4 regions of the Aeribacillus sp. FSL K6-2848 genome follow, and region 2 is predicted to be linked to each of the others. Evidence: predicted binding sites of a transcription regulator. Region 2 holds the regulator's gene; each other region holds the start of a gene.

Region 1 (7,518 bases), 3.7 Mb from region 2:
GGGAGAAATGATTATTATGAAACAAGCCGTTTTTTCCGCAGTTTTTGCGGGATTAGTTGTTTTAGTAGGTGAGTATATTTCACAAATAGTTTCATCAAGTTATCAAAATACCATTTGATGATTGGCATCCCATTTATTTGTAAACTGTTTGAAAAATAAGCAACATATCATATTTTAGACTTTCTGATAAAGTCGCTAAATGAAGTAAGTGGAGAAAACAGCTCGTTTTTCTTCATTGGCTTTTGTATTTTTGAAAGTAGCTGGCGAATACCAGCAATTTTTAACATGTTGGAGATAAAGCTATAACCCCAAACTCAACATGTACCTTGTCGAGCCCCTGAAAAGAAAATCTGCGGAACGACCGATTGCCTTTAATATGACGGGGCGCACTTTCTGCCTCGGTTTTTCTTCAAGAATAGATTTGTGCACCCTCGTCGGACAAAAGGCTCTTTTTTCGGATACGATGCTATGAAGAAGCCGCTTGGAGCCACAGCTATAAGAATTGGAGCTAAAGCCATTGTAGAAGTGATTCTGATCTTTCGTCCAGTTGAAAGAAAAGAACAGGAGGAGATCGAGTATGGATGATAGAAATAGCTCGGAATGATTGAAATTTTTTAGAATCAGGTAGAAAGGTTAGATAAAGAAATTTATAACTTAAATTATTAGGTAGAGCTTTTAAAAATCTATTAATAAAGATTATTGGTAATCAAAAGATATCTCCTGACTTATTATTAATATTGATTACGTTGCTCTGAAAAAAGATTTAAATGGTGAGGAGCGGGCAGAGATCGCATTTTTCCTTCTCAAAATTCAAAAAGAGTATATGCAAGAAGGTAAAGTGCCTAGTCTAGAAGAATTTCATTCCAGATTGATTGAGGTATTAGGCGTTACCCAAAATGAAAAAGCAGAATATCCAATTCAAATCTCAAAACAACTGCTTCAAAAATATGAGCAAATAGGCGAATTCCCAGTTGCAAAAGAGATTTTATCTAAATGAGAGGTGCTTTACCATCGCCTCTCACTTTTTGCGTTTCTTTAAGCAAATTCTCGTCTTTGTCTGATTGCAATATTATGTACTTTATTTTGCAGCACACAGTTCTTTCTTAATTGTTCGTTTGACGCTTGCATTTTTACTAGAAAGTATGTTTTTTTGTCAAAACAAATAGAGGCCCAAAAAGCCAACTTTCAATGACTTTTGGGCCAGCTCCATTATTTCAATGCTTGCTGCAAAAACTCAGGAAGCTTAAAGCACCCTTCGAGAATAGCTTGATTTACATATTTTGTATCTTTCGAAAAATTGTCCGACTTTACATCTTCATATTTTTTCGATCCGATTGTAAAGCTCCATAGTCCTCCCGGATATGTAGGAACAACAGCTGTGTATAGTTTTGTAATCGGGAATAAAGATTGAATATGGCTATAAGACCGTTTTAAAACATCCAAGTGGAAAACAGGCGATTGACTTTGGCATACCATGAGGCCATCGTCTTTTAACGCTTTATATAGGTTGGTATAAAAATCTTTTGAAAACAGCTGTTCTGCCGGTCCAATCGGGTCAGAAGAGTCAACAATGATCACATCGTATTCATTTTGTTTGTTTTCTACATATTTCACGCCGTCAATAAATAAGAAATTTACGCGCGGATCGCTTAAGTTTCCTGACACTTCAGGCAGATGCTCCTTGCATGCGGAAACGACAAGCTCGTCAATTTCCACCATATCGATTTCCTTCACTGAATCATATTTGCACACTTCTCTGGCAACACCGCAGTCTCCGCCGCCGATGATCAGCACTTTTTCCGGATTTGGGTGGAGATTGAGCGGGACATGGGAAATCATTTCATTATATATATGCCCATCAATAGAAGTGGTTTGCACAACTCCATCTAGCACTAGCATGCGGCCAAAATCATATGAATCCAATACCATAACATGTTGAAAAGGGGATTGCTTTGAAAAAAGCACTTCTTTGATTCTATAGCTGATTTTTAAATTTTCTCTTTCATCTTCTGTTAACCATAAATCGCCGTTTATTGTTTGCAAATATTGATTGTCCATCTGCAGGCCCTCCTTGTGCTCAAAAATTCCTTACTTATTGTAACAAGTTTGTTATGAAAAGTGAATGAAGCAGACAAGTTTGTCAATAAGGAAAAAATCAAATATGATAAAAAAAGCAAGATCATTATCTTTCAATAAGGAGCGATAGGAGTTGAATATACCGGTCTCAAGCATAATAGGAAAAATGGAGGAGGAACTGAAAAAGGCAAAGGCAGCAGGAACACCTCATGATCTAAAAGCCCGGCTTCTTGTCATCCGTTCTTTATGTGATGTTATTTTGGATCAACAAGAGGAAAATTATGATTTTTCAGCTAGTCAAGAGCCAAAAAGCGAAAGTGAAATAACTCCATTAGAGCTGGAAAAAATGATCGGAAATGCAAACAGCAAAACGCTGACAATGAAAGAACGTTTGTTGGTCGAAGACGATGCAAATGGAGAATCTATTTTTGATTTCTAACAAAATCTTGTCATCTGTAAAATCTTCATTTAAAAAAAACGGACGATAAGGTAAGATGAAGGGAAAAAGGGGTGAAGATGATGAAAATATTTTTCATTCTTGGAGCCGTCGGTGCTTTTTTGTCTGTAGCTTTAGGAGCATTCGGCGCCCATGGTTTGGAAGGGAAAATTCCGCAAAAATATTTGGAGACATGGCAAACAGGTGTACAATATCAAATGTTCCATTCGATAGGCCTTTTTGTCACGGCTCTGTTTTTGCAGCAGCATCCGCAGGCAGGCTATGCAAATTGGGCCGGGTGGCTGATGCTCATCGGTATTCTCCTGTTTTCCGGAAGCCTGTATATATTAAGTGTGACGCAGATCAAAGTGTTAGGTGCAATTACGCCGCTTGGAGGCATTTCATTTTTAATTGCATGGGTTCTTCTTGCTGTTGCTGCAGTTAAATATATGTAAATATAAACGTCTGTCTACTATATCGGGACAGGCGTTTTTTTGTGCAAAGAAATGAAAGGGTGACCTTCTTAACCGATTCAAAGGTCATAGCCAGAGCTTCATCCAAAAATGTGTCCCGTTCATTTTGGCTCCTAGCTTCCTAATGATAGAAGATTCAGTGTGAATGCAATGTTTTTTGTTCAACATACTGTCAAAAAGTACTATGGAAAATGTGATTTTTTTCACAGATTGACTAACGTAAGCTAAACTACAATTTTTTTAAAAGAAGAAAAGGTGGTGTTATGGGTGGCAAAAGAATTCATCTCCGATAAAAAAGAGCAGGAAATTGCTCAAAAGAAAGAATATTCGTTATTTGGCACTTTTTTATCTGTTCTTATGCTGGCTCTTTTTTTAATACTTTCTTGGTTTGGAGTTTACTACTTATTTATTCAACGATTATAAAGGAGGGGGATCATCTTGCATTTGCACAAACTTGAAAAGGTTTGGCTATTAATAGGTATAGGTACGCTTGTGATGTTTTTAACAATCGTGGGCATCAGTGCATTTGCACAAGGTCATCATCCGCCGAGTGATCTGACCACATTGGATCCGCAAAAAGTCGATACGACAGAGCCGTTTAATCAACCAGGCTTAAAGAAAATTGGAGACAACGAATACGAACTTGTTATAGTTTCTCAAGCTTTTGCCTTTATGCCGAATGACATAAAAATACCGGAGGGAGCAAAAGTTCATATTATCGTGACAAGCAAAGATGTTGTTCATGGCCTTGAAATCGTTGGCACAAATGTCAACATGATGGTGACCCCGGGACATGTGAATTCGCTTACACATACATTCCATAAACCCGGCAGCTATTTAATAATTTGCAACGAATATTGCGGTACTGGGCACCAAATGATGAGCACGAAAATTGAGGTGACAAAAGCATGAAAAATACAGCGCTTCACCCAAACGATGGAAAGCTGGCGCTCGCCCATATTGCAGTTGGTTATATTGCATTGTTTTTAGGAGCGATTGCCGGGTTATTGCAGGCTTTTGTTAGAAGCGGAACGCTTGAGCTTCCGGCAGGGATCGGGTATTATCAGCTTTTGACTGCTCATGGCGTTTTGTTGGCACTTGTTTTTACAACATTTTTTATCATTGGTTTTTTATATGCTTCCATGAGTCGGACGACAGGTGATTTAACTCCGTTTGCCAAAAAGGCGGGTTGGATCGGCTTTTGGCTTATGACGATTGGAACAGCGATTACAACGGTTATGATCTTATTAAATAAAGCGACCGTTCTATACACTTTTTATGCACCACTTAAAGCATCGCCATGGTTTTATATCGGTCTGACGCTTGTTGTAGTCGGCAGCTGGGTAAGCGGAGCTGGCATGTTTAGCCAATACGCTGTCTGGAAAAAGAAAAATGAAGGAAAACCGTCTCCTCTATTAAGCTTTATGGCAGTTGCCACAATGATTTTATGGATCATAGCAACATTGGGCGTAGCAGTAACGGTATTATTCCAGTTTATTCCTTGGTCCTTCGGGTTAGTCGATAAAATCAATGTGCTGTTAAGCAGAACACTTTTTTGGTATTTTGGCCATCCATTAGTGTATTTCTGGTTATTGCCTGCCTATATGTGCTGGTACGTCATCATTCCAAAAATAATAGGCGGGAAAATTTTCAGCGATTCGCTTGCAAGACTGGCGTTTGTACTGTTTGTTCTTTTTTCCATCCCAGTCGGCTTCCATCATCAAATACTAGAGTCTGGGATCACTCCGTTTTGGAAGTTTTTGCAAATTGTGTTGACGTTTATGGTCATTGTTCCATCTTTAATGACAGCTTTCGCTTTGTTTGCAACATTTGAAATAAGCGGAAGAGAAAAAGGGGCCAGCGGACTGTTTGGCTGGGTGAAAAAACTTCCGTGGACAGATGTTCGCTTTTTTGCACCGTTTATGGGAATGCTCGTTTTTATTCCTGGCGGAGCAGGCGGAATCATTAATGCAAGTAACCAAATGAACCAAGTCGTTCATAACACTTTATGGGTAACAGGACATTTCCATTTAACAGTGGCCACCACTGTAGCGTTGACGTTTTTTGGTATTTCCTATTGGTTGGTTCCTCATTTAACAGGCAGAACGTTAACACCGCGATTAAATAAATTAGGGATCATTCAAACCGTTTTCTGGTGCATCGGTATGTTCCTAATGTCAGGAGCCATGCATACAGTTGGTTTGTTTGGAGCTCCTCGGCGGACCGCTTATACAACATATGGAGACCATCCGCAGGCGTTGGAATGGATGTCTTATCAAACTATCATGGCGGTTGGCGGAGCCATCTTATTCGTTGCCATTTTGATGATTCTTTATATTGTTATAAATTTGGCAGTGGCTGCTCCAAAAGGAACGGAAGAATTTCCAGTTGGTGAAGTTCATGAAGATGCGGAAAAAACACCATTGCTTCTAGAAAATTGGAAAATTTGGATCGGTCTGTCTGTTGTGCTAATTGTAATCGCTTATACAGTACCGGTCATCGATATCATTGAAAATGCACCAAGTTCACCGGGATTTAAATTCTGGTAGAAGAAACTGGGCGTTGAATTTTCACGCCCGGTTTTTTTTATGTGCGCCCGGCATGGGTGTAATCTCTAGGGTGAAAGTCCCGAGCCACGAAGGCAGAAGTAGTGGTTAGCCTAACGCAAGGGTGTCCGTGGTGACGCGGAATCTGAAGGAAGCTGGAGGCAAAACACCGGTCCGAGGAACACGAACCTCATATAAGGCTAGGTATGATTGAGTGAGTTTGCAAAACAAAACAAAGCTCTTTCTGTCGAAGGTCATATCGAGTAAATGAGGCGGATAGATGGTGTGAAAGTGCATGTACTTACCCGGGGAGGTCTGGTGGATATGTGAAGTACGCTTCATAACCTACTTAGTGATAAGTAGCTGAACCGTCAGAAGTCAGCAGAGGTCATAGTATTAGTTGGTCTAGAACAACTAAGAAGGACCGAACAATTAAGAGAGAATAGCCCTTGGCATTCAGTGAGTCATGATGAACACAGAAAACGTAGTACCTCACTTGAGGGAGGAAGCGGTGAATCCCGTGGGAGACCTCTTGGAGGGTGGAGTGACCACTGGCATAAAGAGAACAGCTATTCACGGAAGTTATGAAAACTTGCGTCAATTATCTTAATTGAACCGCCGTATACGGAACCGTATGTACGGTGGTGTGAGAGGACGGGAGTTAATCGCTCCCTCCTACTCGATTATTGCTATGGATGCGGAAAATGCCCTAGATGAAATGGGGGAGGTAATCGGAGCTTTTTTCAGAATCTCGATTATACGTTTTAAGTCGAAGGGAAAATAAAAAAGCTTAATTGGTCGTTTTTGAAAGTTTTCTAGTTAAGATCAAAATGAAAATAAAAGCTCATAGAAAAGCTGAACAACCTTGCTTCATTAAAGAAGCAAGGATGCTTAGACTTTTGTCTATTTGACAAGAACTAGACAAGAGGGCAGGGTATTGATCAAGAAATTGTAAGCGTCTTGCAGCATTCCTACCGGCCTCTCTCTGTCTAGCGTTTTTCTTATCTTGGTGGATAAGAAGCGAGACTTTGAGGGGATGTATATACGATTTCCTCATCGAAAGTGACGTAATTCAAAAAAACCATCAGCAATAAATATCGCCTTCCTGTTTGCGGGTCGCTTAAAATGAGATGATCTCTTCCGGCAGCTTCAATGACGCCGCGAAATACTTTCGCCGGCCATTCAGGATTGTTTTCAAAGGTCATGTATACGGTGGCCAATTTCCCTTTATTTAAGCGCAAAATGTTTTCGACATAGGATTCTTCAAGCGGAAGCATTCCGGGTACAGCTTGACCGCTGGTGCCGCTTGGTTGAGCTGAGGGAGGGGCGCCGATAACAGACCCGCTGGGCGCGTAAAATCCGTACGGATAGGTTGGCTGTACAGGAGTAACTGCAGGAACTGGATACCCCTGCTGCTGCCGTTGGTTCTGTTTTTTGTTGCTCATGTTCAACCTCCTAAAATCTGTATACGCTTGGGCAAGCAGATTGTGCAGGAAAATAAAAACAATGGGATTTATATCGTCCTGAGTTATATTGGTTATACCATGTAGCAGGGCAATCGCCATATGGCTTAAAAAACCACAAAGCAGTTTCTGCAGGACTGTAGCGGTTTCCTTTCAAAACTTTTCTTGCTAAGTCTATTTCATTTTGCCTTGCAGCCTGATAAAAATATCCTTTCTGTGTGGCTTCGAAGCCTCCGGGGCTTTGAAACACCATACTGCGAACGGTGCGTATATCCTTAAAGTCTAAACAATCTGCAAGGACACGGTTGACACCGACATTGCCTACAAGAAGCATGCCTAAATCTCCGTCTCCTTCTGCTTCAGCTCTCATCAATCTGGCCAATAGCTTTACATCTTCTTCAGTATGTGGGAATTACAGCCATTTTTTCACCTGCCTTTTTCTTTAAAAAGACATTGCCTAAATAGTAATCTTTCATTCCAATGTATGACGATGAAACCTTTTTTATGACATTCGGAAAAATTCC
Region 2 (7,518 bases):
CATTTTACGGTGAACTCGGCAGGATTCGAACCTGCAAACCGCACAGTATTCAAACTGGCTGCTCTAACCGTTGAGCTACGAGTCCAAAAAGAAAAAATAAAAAACCACATTCCCAGAATGTAGTTTTCATCACCAATTCTTTTCAATCTCATTACTAAATTTCTTCATAAACAAATATTGGTTCAACGCAATCAAAAACAATAACACATAAATAAACACGCCAATTCCACCAGCTACATAATAATTAACATTTACTTTAAATAGCGTTTCAATCAACCAAGCAATTCCACACGCTAAAGCCGCAAATACAGTACACCACATCAAAGAAATAATAGCTGTGATAACTTTTTGTGATCTATCATTTTAAATATTTGATTTATTCCCTTTCACTTAGCATGATATTCTTCAATTACCTTGCATAAGCAAACATCTACACCATTTTCGTTTTCATCATTTTTTCTTCGTTCAAATTCTGCCTTTGCTTCCTCGTATGTATCAAATATTTCTTGCCCGGCATCACAATAATCACTAAAAACAGCATGTTTATCCTTAAAGCCATTCTCCCAATCCTCAAACGAACACTGTCCACATTCCATTTCTCCAGCTTTCTCATACGGGATTTTTAAACCACATTTAGTACATTTAAATAAACTAGGAATTTCAATTTTTTTCATTCAATTCACCTTTCTAATTGATTATATTACCTTCTTAATCTCAAACTCTATCCAATCGCCTTGCTGCAACAACTTCAAAGTACAATAACGGTAAAAATCATCATCAAAAGGAACTTCTTTATACTGCCTAAAATTAATTATGTAATGCATATACATTTCCGCATATTCAGGTTTATCATTAAAAAACTCAATCACATTCTTTTTCCATTGTTCGTCTATGTAGGCATGTGCAGCTTTTTCATCATAATTAAATTTCTTTAAAATATCCTCATTCGGCTTAAAAAGTTCTTCTTCCTTATAAGCATATTGACCATCAATCAATAGTTGATAAATTCACCTAGAAGCGTTTCATAATTTCTTATGTTCGCTTTTGTTGTGTTTTTGAATTTCCGATCTTCTAAAAAATCTTGATATGCAAATTTGAGCAACAAAAAAGGACTACCTCCTTTTTATAGGAAGTAGTCCTTACGATTGAATATATTTGTTTCTGTGACTAGTTCACTGCAATTATTACATCATTCCGCCCATGTCAGGCATGCCTGGGTTGCCGTTGCCTTTGTTTTCTTCTGGTTTGTCAGCAACAACTGCTTCAGTTGTTAAGAACATAGCGGCAACGGATGCTGCGTTTTGAAGAGCAGAACGAGTTACTTTTGTTGGGTCAACGATACCAGCTTCGATCATGTTCACCCATTCGCCTGTAGCAGCGTTAAAGCCGATTCCAACTTCTTCTTTTTTCAAGCGTTCAACGATAACAGAGCCTTCTAAACCAGCGTTGTGAGCGATTTGGCGAACTGGCTCTTCTAAAGCGCGAAGAACGATGTTTACACCAGTTTGAACGTCGCCTTCTGCTTCAATTTCAGCAACTTTTTTGTAAACGTTAACTAGAGCTGTACCACCACCGGAGACAATTCCTTCTTCCACTGCTGCACGAGTGGAGTTAAGAGCGTCTTCGATGCGAAGTTTACGTTCTTTCAATTCTGTTTCAGTAGCGGCACCAACTTTGATAACTGCTACGCCGCCAGCTAATTTTGCTAAGCGCTCTTGAAGTTTTTCTTTATCAAATTCAGAAGTTGTTTCTTCCAATTGAGCTTTAATTTGATTTACGCGAGCTGCAATTTTGTCGCTTGCGCCTGCGCCTTCAACAATTGTAGTTGTTTCTTTCGTTACAACAACTTTTGCAGCGCGGCCTAATTGAGAAATAGTAGCGCTCTTAAGATCTAAACCTAAATCTTCTGTAATAACTTCACCATCTGTTAAAATGGCGATATCTTCTAACATTGCTTTGCGGCGGTCACCGAATCCAGGAGCTTTTACAGCTACAGCATTAAATGTACCGCGAAGTTTGTTCACAACTAATGTTGCTAAAGCTTCGCCTTCAACATCTTCAGCAATGATTAATAAAGGTTTGCCTTGTTGTACAACTTGCTCAAGAACTGGCAAGATTTCTTGGATGTTAGAGATTTTCTTGTCAGTAATTAAAATGTATGGATTTTCAAGAACAGCTTCCATTTTATCAGAATCTGTTACCATGTATGGAGAAGCATATCCGCGGTCAAACTGCATTCCTTCTACAACGTCTAGCTCAGTAGTGAAACCTTTAGATTCTTCAATAGTGATAACGCCATCGTTACCAACACGTTCCATTGCTTCAGCAATTAATTTACCTACTTCATCATCCGCAGCAGAAATAGCAGCAACTTGAGCAATTGATTCTTTTCCTTCAATTGGTTTAGAAATTGCTTTTAATTCTTCAACAGCTGTAGCAACTGCTTTTTCAATTCCTTTACGCACACCCATTGGGTTTGCGCCAGCTGTTACGTTTTTAAGTCCTTCGCGGATCATTGCTTGAGCTAAAACTGTTGCAGTAGTTGTACCGTCCCCAGCAACATCGTTTGTTTTGCTAGCAACTTCTGCAACTAATTTTGCACCCATGTTTTCAAATGGATCTTCTAATTCAATTTCTTTTGCAATCGTAACGCCATCGTTTGTAATTAACGGAGAACCGAATTTTTTCTCAAGAACAACGTTACGGCCTTTTGGTCCTAAAGTAACTTTAACCGCATCTGCTAATTTATCCACACCACGCAGCATTGCACGACGTGCTTCTTCACTGAATTTAATTTCTTTTGCCATGTTGCGAAAACCTCCTCAAAATTTAAATTGTCTATGATATTGGGCTGTCTCTATTAGCCGATCACAGCCAAAATGTCGCTTTCACGCAAAATTAAGTATTCTTTGCCGTCATATTTTACTTCTGTGCCGGCGTATTTTGAGAAGATAATGCGATCGCCAACAGCAACTTCAACTGCAACACGTTCACCGCTGTCTAATACACGACCAGTACCAACTGCTACTACTTTACCTTCTTGAGGTTTTTCTTTAGCTGTGTCAGGCAATACGATGCCGCTTGCTGTTTTTTCTTCTGTTTCAACAAGTTCAATTACAACGCGATCACCTAATGGCTTTAACAAGGGAAACAACCTCCTCAAATATCTTTTGAGATTTTCAAAATTTATTCCTTATTCATTATTAGCACTCATTGCTATCGAGTGCTAACACCAATTATTATATTATAGAAACCTCCTCTATTTTTCAAGTCTCTTTTAAAAAAATTTTAACATCCTCCATTAAGTGCTTTCCTTGTCAAAATTGTTTTTCTTTCTTTAAAACATTGTGTGTTAAAATAGTCATATGAATCTTTTATAAAGGAGAACTATTCGTGAAAAAGCAATATTGGTGGATCATCATTACGTACATCATTATGCAGCTCTCATCCTATATTGGAGTTCCCCTTTTTTATGAACTGGGTGTTGGCGACGATGAAAATCTCAATGCAGGACTTTTTCAAGCGCAAGCATATTGGTCGATTACAAGTTTTACTGCTGCGTTCGTCATTATTTTATTTCTCCTTCGTCATGAACGGAAAAATAATGTCCGGATTGAAAAAGCTTCTTTCGGCGAATCTGCCATATGGGCTGTTTTCGGAGTTTTTTTAGCTTTTTTCATTCAAACAATCGTTGGCAATATTGAAATATATGTACTTAAAGTTAATCCGATGTCGGAAAATACTCAAGTTATTATGGATTTAATTGAAGCAACGCCTTATTTGATTATTGTCACATCAATAATAGGACCGATTCTTGAAGAAATTATCTTCCGAAAAATTATTTTCGGGGTGATTTATCAAAAAACGAATTTTTGGATCGGCGCGCTTGTCAGCTCGCTATTGTTCGGCATCGTGCATGGGGAACCTGAACTTTTATTGCGTTATACAGCAATGGGGTTTACGTTCGCTTTTTTATATTATAAAACAAAACGCATATTAGTCCCTATTTTTGCCCATACAATGATGAATACAATCGTAGTCATCATTCAAACAATTTATCATGATGAGATTGAAAACATGATGAAGCAAATGGAACAAATACAAATCATTATTGGAGGCAGCTAAGATTATGAATTTTCATCCCGTTTCCATGGGACTCTTCTATTTTATCATGGGAGTTCTATTTACATATTTAGCAATTCATCATGCTGAAAATGGTATGTGGACAGCTACAAATATGATTTTAATGATTTTAGCCACGTTTGATTTTGCTGTTTCCATCCGCATGTTCACTTTCTCATATAAAATTCGGAAAGCAAAAAACAACCGATGAGGTGTAATGATATTATCCCTCTTGTGTAGACAGTAGGAAAAAAGCCTATACTGTCTTCACAAGAGGGATATGTTTATAACAGCCCATCGGTTTTACTTTTGATCTGATTCTTTTATTTGAGAAGACTGTGCTTTTTTGTAAGCAAATCTTGAAACAATGATACTTATTTCATACAAAATGAATAGCGGAATCGTGACCATTAAATGCGACACAATTTCAGGCGGCGTAATAATCGCTGCGATAACAAGCAATACAAAATACGCATATTTTCTAACCTTTGCCAAAAACGCCGGATTGATGATCCCGAGTCTTGTTAAAAACATAATGACAACGGGAAGCTGAAACAACAGTCCGAAAGGCAATGTTAACTGCAGCAGGAAACGAAAGTATTCATTTATTCCTATCATTTGTTGAATGTTTAAATCATTGGAAAGCCGCCCCATAAAATCGATGACAAAAGGAAACAAAATAAAATAAGAGAAGCTTATTCCTAAAAGAAATAAAGCAACCGACAACGGTATATAGCTTAATGTGACCCGCCTTTCTTTTTCATACAGTCCTGGGCTGATAAACGCCCAAAGCTGGTACAATAAAACAGGGAAAGTTAGAATTAAAGCAATAATAAATGTAATCTGCATATAAACGATCAATGGATCTGCAGGACGAAAAGCATTTAAGGCGAATTGCTTTGCTTCATCAGTTTGCTGTAAAAAAACAATAATTGGCTTCGCTATGAAAAAGCCAGTAATCATAGCAACGAAAAAGAAAACGACTACAATAATCAGCCGTTTTCTAAGCTCCGCTATATGCTCCAACACGGACATTTTTTTTTCGCTCATCATTATTCATCCATTCTTCTTGCTATTCATTTTTCTTGTTTTCTTCATCATCGTCTGCTAAGCCCTTCGTGGCACTTTTAAACTCCTTTAATGATTCTCCTATAGCTTTTCCAAGCTCAGGAAGTTTTTTCGGCCCGAAAACAAGCAGAGCTGCAAATACAATCAACAGCAAGCTTCCAATTCCAATTGTTGGCATTTAATATCGCTCCTTCAATCTTCATTCGAATAATGTTTTAAAAAATATGCAAGAGCCTGAAGTTCAACAGATAGATCGATATGATGAATCCGAATTTTATCCGGAACATTTAAGCGAGCCGGCGTAAAATTTAAAATGCCTTTTATGCCTTTTTCCACTAACCGATCCGTTATTCCTTGAGCGGCGGTTGCCGGGACCGTTAATATCGCAACAGGCACATCATCAGGCAATTCACTTTCTAGCTGATCCAAATGATAAATTGGAACTCCACCAATTTTCATTCCTACTTTTCGTTTATTAATGTCAAATGCAATAACAATTTGTGTGTTGTTATTTTTTGTAAAATTGTAATTTAAAAAAGCTGTTCCCAAATTTCCGACGCCAATGAGGGCAACTTTGGTCAACTCATCTTGGTCAAGCGTCTTTCTAAAAAATGATAACAAATAATTGACATTATATCCATAACCTTTTTTGCCCAGCGCTCCGAAATATGAAAAGTCCCTTCTAATTGTCGCAGAATCTACTTTTACTGCTTCACTCAGTTCTTGAGAGGAAACACGTTGTTTTCCCGAGGCATGTAAATTTTGCAAAAACCGATAATATAGAGGTAATCTTTTTGCAGTTGCTTGCGGTATCTTAGATTGATCTTGATTCAATGCTCATCCCTCGCAATCCAAAACAACCTGACTAATTTTGTTTTTAACTATGTTTTCTAGCAAGCGGCTGCTCGCCTGTATGAAACAATATCAGACTGATAACGCTTCCATCCTGATCTTCTTCTCCGTCTACATTTCTTTTTATTTGTTTTTTCTCCAAACTCTCCTTATATAAAAACTATACACTATTTTTTTATTCGTGTCTTTTGAACGATTGTTACAATTTCTTGTCCTTTTGTTCATCAGGTCAGTTGCCTGCAGTCAAATATATAGGCTACACTTATTCTAGCAAAGATTGAGGTGAACTATGGATGATTTTATTGCAGTTAAACAAAATCACAAAATATTATGGTGCTGACCTTATTTTATCGAATATTAAGCTGGAAATCCAAACAGGAGATAAAATCGCCGTTGTAGGCCGCAATGGAGCCGGAAAATCAACATTATTGAAAATCATTGCCGGTGAAATGCCCTTTGATTCTGGTGAAATTGTGAAGCCAAAAGATTTAACAATCGGCTATCTGGCACAAAACACAGGATTAGAATCAACTAAGTCGATATGGGATGAAATGCTAACCGTTTTTGAAGAGCTGCGGAACATCGAAGCTGAGCTGCGAAATATTGAACAAAAAATGGCAGCTATCTCCTCAGCTGGAGATTCTCATGCTTTGCAAAGCTTAATGAAGGAATATGATTCACTCCAACATTTATATAAAGAAAATGGCGGATATCAATATGAGGCGGATATCCGTTCTGTGCTGCATGGATTAAGGTTTGCTGATTACGACTATTCAACTAAAATTTCGGTTTTGAGCGGAGGACAAAAAACCCGGTTAGCACTCGGAAAGCTCCTGTTGAAAAAACCGGATCTGCTCATACTCGACGAGCCGACAAACCATCTCGACATGGAAACATTAAACTGGCTCGAACAATATTTACAGCATTATAATGGAGCGGTTCTAATTGTTTCCCATGACCGGTACTTTTTAGATCGCGTTGTCAACACTGTTTATGAAATATCACGAACAGTTTGTACGAAGTATGTTGGGAATTACAGCACTTATTTAAAACAAAAAGCGGAAGCGTACGAAAGGGAATTAAAACAATTTGAAAAACAGCAAGAAGAAATCGCGCGGATGAAAGATTTTATTCAACGAAACTTAGCAAGAGCATCGACAACGAAACGTGCGCAAAGCAGAAGGAAAATGCTTGAGAAAATGGAAATACTGGACAGACCCGCTGGGGACGAGAAGTCAGCCAGCTTTTCCTTCGAAATCGAAAAGCAAAGCGGCAATGACGTGTTAAAAGCCATTGATTTGTCCCTTTCCTACGATCAAAAAACTCCGATCGTGAAAAATATTAACTTTTCGATCAACAGGAAGGACTCAATTGCTTTAATAGGGCCAAACGGAGTTGGTAAATCTACCTTATTAAAAACGATCATCAACCGCTTAAAGCCGCTGAGCGGAAAAATTCAGTTTGGATCTAATGTCC
Region 3 (7,518 bases), 1.8 Mb from region 2:
TCAAGCAGGTGCAAAAGTTTCCGCTGTTGCAGGGGAAGGGGCGCTCTTGTTGCATGCAAGGATTGATGAAAGCAAATCTATAATGAAATTCATTGAGCTTTATCAACATTTTTTTGAAATCGAGGTTTTGTTTATTGAAGGGTATAAAAAATTATCCTATCCTAAAATCGTTTGTCTTCGTGATGAAAATGACTTGGATTTGCTTGAACTTCCAAACATTCAAGCAATCGCAAGCAGAAAACCGATGAAAAAGAAACGATCGTTCATCCTCGGTCAGGATGATGACCTGCTAATAAACTGGTTAAAAAATTATCTGCATTTAAACCGATAAAATGTGAAAGGAGGCGTCTTGCAAAAAATGTTTCATATTGTCCGTGAACCGATTAATGTGTCCAGTGTGATCGACCATGTTGTCGACCGTTCTTCAGGTGCTATTGTGACGTTTGTCGGCACTGTCAGAGAGTTTACCAACGGCAAGAAAACATTGTTTTTGCAATATGAAGCTTACGAATCAATGGCGCAAAAAAAATTGGAACAAATCGGCTCTGAAATAAAAGAGCGTTTTCCGGAAGCAAAAACGGCGATTGTTCACCGCATTGGAAAATTGGAAATTACGGATGTTGCCGTAGCCATTGCTGTTTCAACGCCGCATCGCGATGATGCTTTCAAAGCATGCCGGCTTGCAATCGAACGAATCAAGGAAATCGTTCCGATATGGAAAAAAGAACACTGGGAAGATGGCGAAATGTGGGTAGGCAATCAAAAAGGAACTGTTTCATATCAAAATGGCTTTCCTGAGGAGTTGATGGAATGATCCGCCTGTTGCTGTTTGCCCATTTAAAAGAGCAATTGCAAAAAGACGAACTTTTGCTCCCGTACCAAAATATAACTGTTAAACAACTTCGGGACATTTTAAAAAACGACTATTCAATATCGGCATCCTCATCGATCATGGTTGCCGTTAATGAAGAATTTGCTGCAGAGGAGGATGTGATAGGCGATGGAGACGTCGTCGCCTTGATTCCTCCAATAAGTGGAGGGTAAAAGAATGAACTCATTTTCACATCTGAACGAACAAGGACGCGCAAGAATGGTCGATATTTCAGAAAAAGACACAACGGTCAGAACCGCCCATGCCGTTTCCAGTGTTCTTGTTGCAAAAGAAGTGTATGAAAAAATTCGGCAAGGGCAAATCAAAAAAGGAGACGTACTCTCAGTGGCTCAAGTTGCCGGTATCATGGCGGCAAAACGAACTGCCGATATTATTCCAATGTGCCATCCGATCGCATTGACAGCGGTGGACATTCACTTTCAATGGCAAGTTGATGAAAATCGTTATCAATTGGTGATCCATGCATTTGCCAAAACAAAAGGCAGTACAGGAGTGGAAATGGAAGCATTAACAGCTGCCAGTGTATGCGCCTTGACTGTCTATGATATGTGCAAAGCTATTGATAAAGGCATGATCATTGGTCAGACTTATTTGGTTGAGAAAACTGGCGGAAAAAACGGTGACTTTTTCCGAAAAGATTTAAAAAATGGTGATCAAAATGGCGAACACATTGAATGACCAACATTTAGAATCATTAAAAAAGTTGGCTTATTTAAAAGAAAAAGTTAAAAAAGGAACGTTTTTGTTCCAAGAAGGACAAGTCGGCGAAAACTTTTTTGTTGTCTCACGTGGTAAATTTCAAATCAGCAAATTTTCCGGAGACGGAAAAGAATTGTGTCTGCGTTTATGTGGACCGAACGCAGTAATGGGCGAATTAATGATTTTTTCCAATAACGGCCGATATTTATTTAATTGCCGTGCATTGGAAGATAGTGAAGTCTTAATCATCTACAATAAAACGATTGAAAAAGAACTTTTGAAAAATTCGGCGTTTGCTGTTGAGTTTTTAAAAATGATGACGGAACATTTCCGCAAGCAGCATACGAAATTTCGAGACCTTGTATTATATGGAAAAAAGGGCGCACTTTATTCCACCTTAATACGGATGTCAAATAGTTATGGTGTGAAAATTAGCAGCGGAATTTTATTAGATGTTTCAATCACCCATCAAGATTTAGCTAATTTCAGTTCAACATCACGCGAAAGTGTTAACCGCGAGTTAAATGCCTTAAAGTCAAAAGGCATTGTCTCGTTCAAAGGGAGAAAAATCATCATTCATAATCTCGATTATTTAAAAAAGCAAATCAATTGTGAAGATTGTCCAAAATCTTATTGCAATATTGAATAACCGTCAGGAAGACCGGCAGAATGCCGGCTTTTTTTTGCAAATTCAGGAAAATGGGGCAGGCTTCTTTCCATTGAAGGATCGTAAAGGAAACTGTGATAAACTGCCGCTTGTCGACCAAAAGGGAACGGCTTTTTCTTTTATGGGAAAAAGATTTTATCACGTTTTTTCGACATATTTGTGAAAACAGCAATGTTTGTGATGTGTATCACATTTATTTATTTCCGTACTTTTTATAGTGAAAGAAAGGATAAAAGGGATAAAAGAAAAGGAGTGAACAGCGTTGGCAAATGGGAAATCGTTTTTTAAAAAATTAACATATATCCAACCTATTGAAAAATACTCAGAAGGTCATAGCCAGTTATCAAATGAGGATCGTGATTGGGAAAACGTATATCGGAGAAGATGGCAGCACGATAAAGTAGTTCGTTCAACCCATGGCGTAAACTGTACAGGTTCATGCAGTTGGAACATTTATGTGAAGGACGGGATTGTTACATGGGAGGGCCAGCAGCTGGATTATCCAAGTACAGGACCGGATATGCCTGATTTTGAACCTAGAGGCTGTCCGCGCGGGGCAAGCTTTTCTTGGTATATTTACAGTCCGTTGCGTGTCAAATATCCGTATGTTCGCGGCGTTTTATGGAGTATGTGGCGCGAAGCTCTTAGAAAGCATGAAACACCGATAGAAGCATGGAAAAGCATTGTAGAAAATCCGGAAAAAGCAAATCAATATAAACAAGCACGCGGTAAAGGAGGGTTTGTGCGTGCAAAATGGGATGAAGTGCTCCAACTTGTTGCCGCCTCTTTGCTTTATACTGTCATTAAATACGGTCCAGACCGCAACATCGGTTTTTCGCCGATCCCAGCAATGTCGATGTTGAGCTATGCCGGCGGTTCACGTTTCATGTCTCTCATCGGGGGTCCAATGCTAAGTTTTTATGACTGGTATGCCGATTTGCCTCCGGCATCGCCGCAAATATGGGGCGATCAAACAGACGTTCCGGAAAGCAGCGACTGGTATAATTCCGGATATATTTTAACATGGGGTTCAAATGTCCCGTTGACAAGAACACCTGATGCCCATTTTTTGGCTGAGGTTCGCTATAAAGGGACAAAAGTTGTTTCGGTCAGTCCCGATTATGCGGAATCAACCAAATTTGCTGATGAATGGCTTAGTGTAAAACCTGGAACGGATGGTGCATTAGCCATGGCGATGGGGCATGTTATTTTAAAAGAATATTATGTCGATCGTAAAGTCGATTACTTTATCCATTACGCAAAACAATATACAGATTTCCCTTTTTTAGTGACGCTGACAAAACAGAAAAACGGACAATTTGTTCAAGACCGCTTTTTAAATGCAGCGGATGTTGGACTGGAGACAAAGAATGGTGAATGGAAACCGCTCGTTTGGAATGAAAAAACCGAAATGTATGCCATTCCAAATGGAACAATCGGTTCCCGCTGGGAAAATAACGGAACATGGAACTTGAAACTCGAGGACGAACAAACAGGCGAAGCAATCGAACCGCTCTTGTCTTTCCTTGGAACTGAAGATGAATTGGCAACAATTCAAATACCTTATTTTTCTGTTGAAGGAAATCATATTTTGCATCGAAAAGTTCCGGTAAAAAAACTTAATACAAAAAATGGAGAACTGTTTATCACAACCGTTTATGATTTAGTGTTGGCCAATTATGGCGTTGACCGCGGCATAGGCGGCGATGTCGCCAAAACGTATGATGAGAATGCAGCCTTTTCTCCGGCTTGGCAAGAAACCATTACAGGAGTAAACAGGGAAAAAGCAGTTCAAATCGCCCGCGAGTTTGCGGAAAATGCAATTGAAACCAACGGCCGTTCGATGATCATTGTCGGCGCTGGGATCAATCATTGGTTTCATTCAGATATTTTATACAGAGCCGTTTTAAATCTTGTGTTATTTGTTGGAGCTCAAGGCGTAAACGGTGGAGGCTGGGCCCATTATGTCGGGCAGGAAAAGCTGAGACCTGTAGAGGGTTTTCAAACGATTGCGATGGCCCGTGACTGGCAAATGCCTCCAAAATTGCAAAACGGAACGTCTTTCTTTTATTTCGCTACCGATCAATGGCGTTATGAAGAGTCATCGGTGGATGGTCTTGTTTCTCCGTTGCAGGATAAAGCGAGATACCACCATCACGCTGACTACAATGTGCTGGCCGTGAGACTCGGCTGGCTGCCCTCTTATCCGACTTTTGAAAAAAGCGGAATTCAGCTGTACAACGAGGCTATTTCATCAGGAGCGAAAACATTGGAAGATATCAGAAAGTTTGTTGCCAACGAGCTTAAAGAAAGAAGACTAAAATTTGCTATTGAAGATCCGGATCATGAAAAAAATTTTCCCCGCAATTTAATTGTTTGGCGGGCAAATTTAATTTCCAGCTCAGGCAAGGGGCATGAATATTTCTTGAAACATTTGCTCGGTGCTGCAAACGGATTGTTAAATGATGACGGCGATTCGGTGCGGCCTTCGGAAATTAACTGGCCTGAAAAAGCTCCGGAAGGGAAATTGGACTTATTGGTCAATTTGGATTTTCGCATGGCTGGAACGGCGTTATATTCTGATATTGTCCTTCCAGCCGCTACTTGGTATGAAAAACATGATTTAAGCAGTACTGATATGCACCCATTTGTACACCCGTTCAATCCGGCCATTGCTTCACCGTGGGAAGCACGCACCGATTGGGAAATTTTCAAATCATTAGCAAAAGCCGTTTCAGATCTGGCAAAAGAATTGGACATGAAGCCGGTTAAAGAAATTGTGGCAACACCGCTGCAACACGATACACCGCAAGAAATGGCACAGCCGTTTGGAAAAGTGAAAGACTGGAGCAAGGGCGAAGCGGAAGCTATCCCGGGGAAAACAATGCCGCAATTTCATGTTGTGGAAAGAGATTACACAAAAATTTTTGAAAAAATGATTTCCCTAGGACCGAATGTAACAGCCTCACCTTATGGTGTTAAAGGGATTAACTGGTCTGTTGAAGAGGAGTATGAAAAATTGAAAAAAACGTTAGGAACAATGAAAGAAGGGATTGGCGCAGGCATGCCTGATATCAGTGATGCTAGAAAGGCGGCTGAAGCCATTTTGACGCTCTCATCCACGACAAACGGGCGCATTGCAGTCAAGGCTTGGGAATCTCTTGAGAAAAAAACAAACATGCCTTTAAAAGATTTAGCTGCTGAAAGGGAAGAAGAATGTTTTACGTTTGCACAAATTACGGCCCAACCGAGAACTGTGATCACTTCTCCTGCATTTAGCGGCTGCGAAAAAGGCGGAAGACGTTATTCGCCGTTTACAACAAATATTGAACGGCTTATCCCGTTTCGGACATTAACCGGGCGCCAGTCGTTTTATATAGATCATGAAATCATGTTGGAGTTTGGCGAAGCGATGGCAACTTATAAACCAACATTGCAGCATAAACCGTTTCAAGAAAAACGACCTGAAGCGGAAGGAAAAGAAATTACATTGAACTATCTAACTCCACACAACAAATGGTCGATCCACAGCATGTTTTTTGATTCTCAACCGATGCTTACTTTATTCCGCGGCGGTCCAACCATTTGGTTAAATAAGGATGACGCAGCTGAAGCGGATATACAAGACAACGATTGGATCGAATGTTTTAACCGCAATGGCGTTGTGGTCGCACGTGCTGTTGTTTCCCACCGAATTCCAAGAGGAATGGCATTTATGCACCATGCCCAAGATCGCCATATTAATGTTCCTAGTACGAAATTAACAAATAACAGGGGAGGAACACATAATAGTCCAACAAGGATTCATGTGAAACCGACGCACATGATTGGTGGTTATGCTCAGCTGAGCTACGGTTTTAACTATTATGGTCCAACGGGAAACCAGCGCGATTTAAACGTCATCATCCGCAAATTGAAGGAGGTAGATTGGCTTGAAAGTTAAGGCGCAAATTGGAATGGTCATGAATTTAGATAAATGCATCGGCTGCCATACGTGCAGCGTTACATGCAAAAATACTTGGACAAACCGCCTAGGTGCAGAATATATGTACTTTAACAATGTCGAAACAAAACCGGGCATCGGTTACCCGAAAAAATGGGAAGATCAAGAAAAATATAATGGTGGATGGGAATTGGATGAAAATAGGAATCTGCGATTGAAATCCGGTTCCAAAACAAAGCGGATGCTCAACATTTTTTATAACCCGGATTTGCCGACGATTGATGACTATTATGAACCATGGAATTATGATTACGAAACATTAACGAACAGTCCTGAAAAAAAACATCAGCCTGTCGCCCGGCCAAAATCAGTTCTGACGGGGGAATATATGGAAGTGAAATGGGGGCCAAACTGGGAAGATGATTTGGCCGGCGGCAACGTGACAGCACTGGAAGATCCGAATGTCTTAAAAATGGAAAACTCCATTAAGTCCGAATTTGAAGATGTCTTTATGATGTATTTGCCGCGCATTTGTGAACATTGCATCAATCCGTCCTGTGTTTCGGCATGTCCTTCCGGTGCTATGTATAAGCGGGAGGAAGACGGAATTGTTTTGGTTGATCAAAATGCATGCCGCTCATGGAGATTTTGTGTATCCAGCTGCCCCTATAAAAAAGTTTATTTTAACTGGAAGACGAATAAAGCGGAAAAATGTACCCTTTGTTTTCCTCGAATTGAAGCAGGTTTGCCGACTATTTGTTCGGAAACATGCGTTGGCCGCATTCGCTACATTGGCGTCATTCTGTATGATGCCGACAAAGTAAAAGAAGCGGCAAGCGTAACAGACGAGAAATCATTGTATGAATCGCAATTGTCCATTTTCTTAGATCCGAATGAACCTGAAGTCATTCAAAAAGCAAAAGAGGAAGGAATACCGGAAGAATGGATCGAAGCTGCTCAAAAATCGCCTATTTACAAAATGACGGTTGAATGGAAAATTGCTCTTCCACTTCATCCTGAATATCGCACGCTTCCTATGGTTTGGTACATTCCGCCGCTAAGTCCGATTACGAATATGATTGAAGGAAAAGGAAGCAAAGCACATGATATGGACATTTTCCCGGCAATCGACCAAATGAGAATTCCGATCGAGTATTTAGCCAATTTATTGACGGCAGGAGATCAAGAACAAATTCGCACCGTTTTGAAAAAAATGGCTGCAATGCGGATATATATGAGGGCATTGCAAACGAATAAAGTGCCAAACGAAGAAATGATCAAATCGCTCCATTTGACTGGAGAAGCGGTGGAGGAAAT
Region 4 (7,518 bases), 1.8 Mb from region 2:
CCGATAAGGTAAAGAAAAATAGCGGTCAGTTGATAAACATAATCAGTCATGGAATCTCCCCTTATAAAAATAATTTTGGAAGCAGTTTTGAAAAATTATTTCCACTCGAAAGTTGTTTCAGATGTAAGAAGGTGCTTTCAACCACATTCAAAAAGGGTTTCTTCGCATAATTTTAGTAATTCCGGTCGATTGCTCCACAGCGCAGAAAATGCTAGGACAGGAGAAAAGAACGTGTTTATTATGGAGAAATTTGTACAGGCTTGATATTCTGCTTGAAACGGTCAGAATTTCTGAATTCTCGCTTCTTAACGATGATGATCTCCTCTTGCCTGTTCAGGTGAAAACAGTATAAAACAAATTCCTTTTTAAGACAATTTTTTTCGGGTAAGACGGAAAACGTCTTTGATGAGCCAATTGATATTTTGCGGTCGTTCAGCCAAACGGCGCATGTAATAGCCGAACCAGTCACGGCCGAAAGGCATATACGTTGTCATTTGATAGCCTTCGTTTGCCAATTCATATTGCATTTCCTGTCGAAATCCATAGAGCATTTGAAACTCAAATCGATCTTTTGGAATATTGTTTTCTTGAATAAATTTTTTCAATTGACGAATAATCCGATGGTCATGGGTTGCAATGGAAGTGAATGTATTGCCAAGCAGTCTTTTTTTCGCCAATTTCAAAAAATTTTGATCGATTTCTGTTTTGCATTGAAACGCAACTGCCGGACTTTCCTTATAGGCTCCTTTGACAATCCGAATGCGAACATTTTTCAATTTATCAAGAACCTCTTCCGCACATCGAAGATAGCTTTGTATAACCGTTCCCACGTTTTGATAATCTTTCAAAAGCAATTTTAAAATATCTATTGTCGGCTGAAAATGGGCATAATCTTCCATATCAATGTTTATAAAAATACAGTATTTGGTGGCCGCATCCAAGATTTCTCTCATATTTCCAAGGCAAAAATCCCGATCAATATCCAGCCCCAATTGGGTTAATTTTACTGAAACATGGCAATCCAGTTTTTCTTGATGAATTTTTTCCAACATATTAATGATTTGTCTTTTTGCTTTGCCGGCTTCTTCTTTATCGGATACGAATTCCCCCAGATTGTCAACAGTACAGCTGATTCCTTGTTCGTTCATTTTTTTAATTGTAAGTGTGACGCTGTCAATATCTGTCCCGGCAACGAACTTCTCAGCTCCAAGACGGAATCCCCATTTTCTTGCTTTTTTATTTAAAAATTTGTTTGTTGACAGAGCGATGAAAAAATTTCTTATTAAATTCTGCACCCCTTTTCCCCCTTACCTTTTTTACTCGGACCATCCGTTTATCAAGTTAACAATTCCCGCCTCTAGACATCGCTTTTATTGGACCTTTGTTCCTCAATTCTAATGTTAAAACATTTCGGAAACGGTTTTTGCTACCATGAACAATTTTAAATAGTCAGGGCCTCCAGCTTTTGAATCGGTACCGGACATTTTGAACCCCCCAAAAGGCTGATAGCCGACAATCGCAGCGGTGCATCCTCTGTTAAAATAAAGATTTCCAACATGAAATTCATATTTCGCCCGTTCCAAATGCTCCCTTGTATTTGAAATCACTGCACCTGTCAGCCCGTATTCAGTGTTGTTGGCAATTTCCAGCATTTCATTAAAATCTCTCACTTTTGCGAAAGCCACGACCGGGCCGAAAATCTCTTCCTGCATAATGCGCGCACTCGCATCCACATCTTTAAAAATTGTCGGGTACACAAAATATCCTTCGGAATCATCCGTTTGCCCGCCGTACACAAGTGTTCCTTCCTTTTTTCCGATTTCAATATAGCTTTTGATTTTATCAAATTGTTTTTGATTAATGACTGCCCCCATGTATACATCTTCTTCAGCTGGATTTCCCACCGTTAATGATTTTGTCAGCTCAACCGTTTTTCTCAACACTTCGTCATATACAGCCTCGTGAACCACCACTCTCGAGCAGGCCGAACATTTTTGGCCTGAAAAACCGAATGCGGAATGGACAATGGCATCGGCAGCCAAATCCAGATTTGCACTTTTATCTACAATGATCGTATCCTTGCCGCCCATCTCGGCAATCACCCGTTTTAAAAAATGCTGACCTTCCTGTACTTTTGCTGCCCGTTCATATATCCGGACACCAGTAGCCCTTGAACCGGTAAAATTAATGAAGTGCGCATCCTTATGGTCAACCAAGTAGTCCCCGATTTCTGCTGGGTCTCCGGGGACGAAATTGAGCACGCCTTCGGGCAGACCGGCTTCCTCTAGAATTTCCACCAGTTTGTATGCAACAACAGGAGTATTTTCCGACGGTTTCAGCAATACCGGGTTTCCGGCAACAAGGGGGGCAACTGTTGTTCCGACCACAATGGCGAAAGCAAAGTTCCATGGCGGAATCACCACCCCTGGCCCCATTGGCTGGTAAAAATAGATGTTATGTTCATTGGGCCGGTTGTTCATCTCTTGGTTCTTTGCAAGTTCGAGCATCTGTCTTCCATAGTATTCCAAAAAGTCAATACCTTCTGCTGTATCCGCATCTGCCTGTCTCCAAGGTTTGCCGGCATCATAGACGAGCCAGGCGGAAATCTCATGTTTTTTGCTGCGGGTGATGGCTGCCGCTTTAAAAAGCACATTTGCACGTGCCTCTGGGGACATTGTCCTCCATTTTTTAAAAGTTTCCTTTGCTGCTTCAAATGCCTGCTCAATGTGTTCTTTTGTCGCTTTTGACACTTTGCCGACAACCTGTTCTTTGTTCGCCGGATTAACAGATATCAGCTTTTCTTCGGTAAAAATTCTCTTGCCATTGATGATTAATGGGTACTCTTTGCCCAGTTGGCAACAAACCTTTTTTAAAGCGGCTTTAAACTCCCTTCGGTCAGCTGGATTGAGAAAATTGGTAAGTGGCTCGTGTTTGTAGGGAAAAACCATTAGTAAAACCTCCTTCATAAATCAACCTTCACTTTAAAATATGCAAAAATCATGCCAATCTTCTAAAATATTGGAAAAGTGGCATACATATTTTAATTTGTAATACTGCCCGTTTTTTTACTTGCAGCACACTTTCCAGTTCCAAGGCAACCTTCTATTTGTAGTAAATGACGCAGTTGAGAATGATCTTTTTTCAATGGCGTTTTGCCCGGGTTAGAAGAATTTTTCGCGCAATGGCCGCTGAACATATCAGCAAAGAAATAATCTCCCCCACCAAATACCTCAGCTGTTTCTACTTTAAAAACAACCTCTCTCTTTTCCATTTCCAGCAAAAACATTATTCATAGCGAAATGGGGGCAAGTCCTAATTATTGTAAAATCACACTCCCAGCTCAGCGAACTTAGCTCCCGGCAAATCAATACACAAAATTCTTTACTTAATCCGAAATGGTACCGATCTTTCATTGAAAACTGAAACATTTTCTAACAAGCAGTTCAATTGATGTTGCAACATCTTCCCTTCCCTCAATTGAAAGGCTATATGCCAATACGGCATCACGAATCAATTATTCATAAACTTTTCAAAAGTGATGCCGATGATGTGATGCAAATCACAAATTGCGGGAATTGTTTTTACTATGATGACCATTGATAAAAAAGATGGAAAGGAGAATATGGATGGGAAAAACTGTTGAATTAGATGTTCGCGAAGATTTAAAGAAGAAATTAGAGCCGTTTCAAAAAATCATGGCGGCCATTCAGCCTCTTGCACAAGGAGATGTATTTATTTTACACGCTCCGTTTAAACCCGTTCCGCTTTTTCCTATCATGAAGAAAAAAGGGTTTTCTTATCAAGCGGAAAAAATAGAGGATAAACATTGGAAAATTACCTTTGTTAAAACGGAGGAATGAAAAAATGATACTGGATAATCGCGGCTTAGAGCCCCCACAACCGATGATGCGGACTTTAACGGCATTAGCAAAATTAAAAAAAGGAGAAACGTTGAAAATTATTAATGACCGCCGCCCGATGTTTTTATTTGAACAACTTGACGATCTCGGTTATACCTATCAAACGCAAAAGCGCAGTGATGGAAGCTATGAAATAACGATTGAAAAGAAGGATGACGATGATGACGGCTAATCATACTTATGAAACGAATATTCGAATCCCTTTTTCGTTTATTATTTTTGGCTTACTGGCGTTTTTCCTTTCTCAAATTCTTTTATTTCTGTCAACTCGTCAGCTTTCAACCGGGGAAATGCGCCTTCCTGTCGTATTGTCAGCTGTCCATTTATTAGTGATTGGCTTTGCTTTAATGACAGCCATGGGGGCCATGTATCAGCTTGTTCCAGTCGTGTTTTTAACCCCGATATGGAATGAAGCATTCGCTTTTATCCAAATGGTCGTCACGTCATTAGGAATACTATCTTTTAGCATCAGCCTGGCCTTTAATATTCAAACGGCTATATTTTCAGGCTTGCTTCTTACTTGCGGGATTGTAATGTTTTTATGGCAGATGTTCATGACATTAAAAAAACAGAAAAAAAGAACGGTCATCACTTTATTTGTTGGTACCGCCCTCATTTGTTTGCTCCTAACGATCGGGCTCGGATTGACGCTTGCCTATCATTTTTGGAGCGGCAGACAATTAATCGATCATGATTTGATTTTCAAAGCACATATATTGCTGGGATTTTCCGGTTGGTTTACACTTCTTATCTTCGGATTTTCTTACAAAATGGTTCCGATGTTTTCATTGGCGCATCATTTTTCAATGAACACGGCCCGATATGTCTACATTTTTTATATAAGCGGTCTTGTATTAACTTTCATCAGTTTTATAACTGCAAATGACTGGTTGTTATCAGCAGGGCTTCAATTGATGGCTGTCGGATATGTGTTGTTTGCATACCATATGTTTGCCATTTTAAAGAAAAGGATGAAGAAAAAACTGGATAAACCTTTTCTGTTTGCTCTTTTGGCCATTGTTTTTGGAGTCATCCTGCACATAGCGGCGGCCGGTTTTTCTTTTGAAAGTGAAGCCCATTCCCGCATCTTTTCCATCATCATCTACTGTTATCTGTTCGGCTGGATTCTATTAAGCATCATTGGCTACTTATATAAAATTGTTCCTTTTCTATGGTGGACACACCGGTATAGCAAAAAAATCGGCAAAGAAGCGGTGCCGACTTTGAAACAAATGATAAATGAAAAATGGATTGTGATGGAATGCTGTTTATTTGTTGCGAGTCTTATCGGCATGATCGCTGCCCTTGCCTCTTCAAGTGCTGGTCTATTTTATCTTGCACAAGGAGGAATGGTGCTGTTTTCTGGATTATTTGCCTGTACGATTGGCTCCGTATTGCTGAAATAAAAAAATAAGGGAACGATTTACTGAAATATAAAGGGTGATGTTACAATGGAAATAAAAGCAAAAATTTTGGAAAAACTGCAAAACGTTTTAGATCCTGAATTGGGAATTAATGTCGTTGATTTAGGACTGATCTATAAGATTGAAGTAAAAGACGGAACTGCATTCATTTTAATGACATTGACTACACCCGGCTGTCCGTTGCACGACTCAATAGCAGGCGGTGTGAAACGCGCATTGCGTGATATTGAAGGCATTCAAGACGTAAATGTCCAAATCACTTGGAATCCGCCTTGGTCCCCTGATAGAATGAGCGAAAAAGCATTAAGGCAGCTAGGGTTCCTTTCCTAAACGTTTTTCAAAGACTGTTCCTTTCCTGAAAGGGACAGCTTTTTTTATGAAAAAAGTCCCAATGATTTTGGTGTTTTTGGCTCCACTTCCAGCGCACAAACAACAGCGTCACATTTAAGATTTTCGTCGTTTCATCCTTTCCCAGCCAAAAAAATCCCCCTCCAGGAAAACCTTTTTACAAATGCTGTCTGCCTGCAGGGGATAAGTTTTGGTTGGATCTTGCACAATTAATATTGGTCGGCTGTTTTTTCAACTGTTTTTCCTAATGCAATGCGATTTAATATATAACACACTATAGCAAATAAGCAAAGAAGCAAAAACCCTAGCGAATAAGAACTTGTCGCATCTTTTACGATTCCCATTAAAATGGGAGGAAAGAAACCGCCGATGCCGCCCCAGGCTCCAACAATCCCTGTTACAGCACCAGTTTCCTTTGCAAATAATTGCGGAACTAATTTAAAAACCGCACCATTTCCTAATCCTGCCATGATGGCAATCAACAAACAGGCGATAGTCATGACAAACATGTTGCTCATTCCGAATGCAAGGATGGCTGCCCCGATTGCAATACCCGCAAAAACAAACGTTAAAATCCTCTCTGCTCCCATCCTATCGCTCATATATCCGCCAATTGGTCTTGCCAAAGTGGCAATTACAGTAAAACCGGCTGCTCTAAGTCCTGCATCGACGGAAGATATATGAAACAAATCAATCAGAAGCGACGGCAAATACAAACCTAAAGCAACAAAAGCGCCGAATGTCACAAAATAGAGAATCGATAATATCCATGTATGCTTATATTTCATTACTGACAAGGAATCAATCATTCTTTGTTCAGTTTTCGGCATTTCCGGCGTGCAAAACCAAACGAACAGAAGCATTATAACGATCGGAAAAATATAGGTTAAAAATGCCCCTTTAAGTCCGAAAACTTCTGCGAGTGTCGGAACAGAAAAACTGGCTACGGCTGTTCCAATATTGCCCATGGCATTGATTCCTAAAGCTGTTCCTTGTTTTTCCGGCGGTGTCAACCGGGAAACAAATGTAACTGAAATCGCGAATGACGTACCGGCCATTCCGATGAAAAAAGCCCAAAACATCGTCATTCCGTAAGAATTGGCAAAACTGACGCCAACTAACGGAACAATTAAAAATAATAAAAGCAAGGAGAACATTTTCCGTCCGCCATACCGGTCAGTCCAAATTCCGAGTGGAATCCGCATCACAGAACCTAGCAAGACGGGTATGGCAACTAAGATGCTTTTTTGTGTTGATGTCAAATTATATATGTCCTGGAACGTACTTGCTAACGGAGATAAAATTCCCCATACGGCAAATGCAAATGTCATGGCTAAAGTAGTGACTGGCAGTAATGCTTTTTGTTTCATCAAAATCCCCCTCCTAAACAGATGATTGTTCCATCATTTGTATCATAGAAAAATAGGCGGGGAATGTTTGTGAACTTTATCACATAATTATTGATTGCCAAATAATTGTTAAAATTTCATCTCAACAAAAATGTTTTTACGATTTTTGCCCATTCAATCAAATTGAAAAGCCGCTTGCGTTTCCAACGGTTTAAACTTCCCGTTTTTGGCGAAGCGCTTTAGGAATGTATACACAATAAGGCTCACTCTCCAAATAGTCGCCTGTCACAGCATACGCTCTTGAGCGTGATCCTCCGCAAACAAAACGAAATTCGCAAACACCGCATTTTCCTTTATAAAGATTTGGATTGCGCAATTTTTGAAATATTGGTGATGTTCTATAAATATCGGCCAGTGATGTTTGTCTTATATTTCCCGCTTTGATTGGAAGCAATCCGCTCGGGTAAACATCGCCAA

The links. The regulator Rex, encoded in region 2, represses fermentation and respiration genes when NADH is low (regulators of the CRP and FNR family bind a similar motif). The targets are predictions, from matches to a motif close to TTGTGAAATATTTCACAA.
Region 1: NSS70_RS19720 (cytochrome c oxidase subunit 2A) is a predicted target of Rex. The motif match lies at 3,177-3,194, and genes of this name have one in related genera.
Region 3: NSS70_RS10625 (nitrate reductase subunit alpha) is a predicted target of Rex. The motif match lies at 2,434-2,451, and genes of this name have one in related genera.
Region 4: NSS70_RS10695 (DUF2249 domain-containing protein) is a predicted target of Rex. The motif match lies at 3,548-3,565, and genes of this name have one in related genera.

What each region holds. Positions count from the first base shown of each region.
Region 1 is NZ_JBBOQQ010000001.1:4,111,563-4,119,080, reverse strand. Features, by position in the region: gene NSS70_RS19740 (hypothetical protein) at 824-997, shown strand; gene speE (polyamine aminopropyltransferase) at 1,210-2,058, opposite strand; gene NSS70_RS19730 (YwdI family protein) at 2,210-2,515, shown strand; gene NSS70_RS19725 (DUF423 domain-containing protein) at 2,596-2,967, shown strand; gene NSS70_RS19720 (cytochrome c oxidase subunit 2A) at 3,253-3,408, shown strand; gene NSS70_RS19715 (cytochrome c oxidase subunit II) at 3,424-3,897, shown strand; gene NSS70_RS19710 (b(o/a)3-type cytochrome-c oxidase subunit 1) at 3,894-5,534, shown strand; gene gerQ (spore coat protein GerQ) at 6,533-6,976, opposite strand; gene NSS70_RS19700 (cell wall hydrolase) at 6,987-7,364, opposite strand.
Region 2 is NZ_JBBOQQ010000001.1:439,873-447,390, reverse strand. Features, by position in the region: tRNA gene NSS70_RS02295 (tRNA-OTHER) at 11-85, opposite strand; gene NSS70_RS02290 (hypothetical protein) at 387-674, opposite strand; gene NSS70_RS02285 (hypothetical protein) at 696-995, opposite strand; gene groL (chaperonin GroEL) at 1,185-2,807, opposite strand; gene groES (co-chaperone GroES) at 2,861-3,145, opposite strand; gene NSS70_RS02270 (CPBP family intramembrane glutamic endopeptidase) at 3,394-4,125, shown strand; gene NSS70_RS02265 (YdiK family protein) at 4,130-4,333, shown strand; gene tatC (twin-arginine translocase subunit TatC) at 4,426-5,172, opposite strand; gene NSS70_RS02255 (twin-arginine translocase TatA/TatE family subunit) at 5,195-5,368, opposite strand; gene NSS70_RS02250 (redox-sensing transcriptional repressor Rex) at 5,383-6,024, opposite strand; gene NSS70_RS02245 (ABC-F family ATP-binding cassette domain-containing protein) at 6,336-7,518, shown strand, end outside.
Region 3 is NZ_JBBOQQ010000001.1:2,199,319-2,206,836, reverse strand. Features, by position in the region: gene mobB (molybdopterin-guanine dinucleotide biosynthesis protein B) at 1-331, shown strand, start outside; gene NSS70_RS10645 (molybdenum cofactor biosynthesis protein MoaE) at 359-814, shown strand; gene moaD (molybdopterin converting factor subunit 1) at 811-1,044, shown strand; gene moaC (cyclic pyranopterin monophosphate synthase MoaC) at 1,049-1,570, shown strand; gene NSS70_RS10630 (Crp/Fnr family transcriptional regulator) at 1,551-2,240, shown strand; gene NSS70_RS10625 (nitrate reductase subunit alpha) at 2,521-6,201, shown strand; gene narH (nitrate reductase subunit beta) at 6,191-7,518, shown strand, end outside.
Region 4 is NZ_JBBOQQ010000001.1:2,212,249-2,219,766, forward strand. Features, by position in the region: gene putP (sodium/proline symporter PutP) at 1-50, opposite strand, end outside; gene NSS70_RS10680 (proline dehydrogenase family protein) at 366-1,295, opposite strand; gene pruA (L-glutamate gamma-semialdehyde dehydrogenase) at 1,401-2,948, opposite strand; gene NSS70_RS10690 (hypothetical protein) at 3,041-3,280, opposite strand; gene NSS70_RS10695 (DUF2249 domain-containing protein) at 3,627-3,860, shown strand; gene NSS70_RS10700 (DUF2249 domain-containing protein) at 3,865-4,092, shown strand; gene NSS70_RS10705 (hypothetical protein) at 4,079-5,326, shown strand; gene NSS70_RS10710 (metal-sulfur cluster assembly factor) at 5,372-5,674, shown strand; gene NSS70_RS10715 (MFS transporter) at 5,902-7,065, opposite strand; gene NSS70_RS10720 (TIGR04053 family radical SAM/SPASM domain-containing protein) at 7,253-7,518, opposite strand, start outside.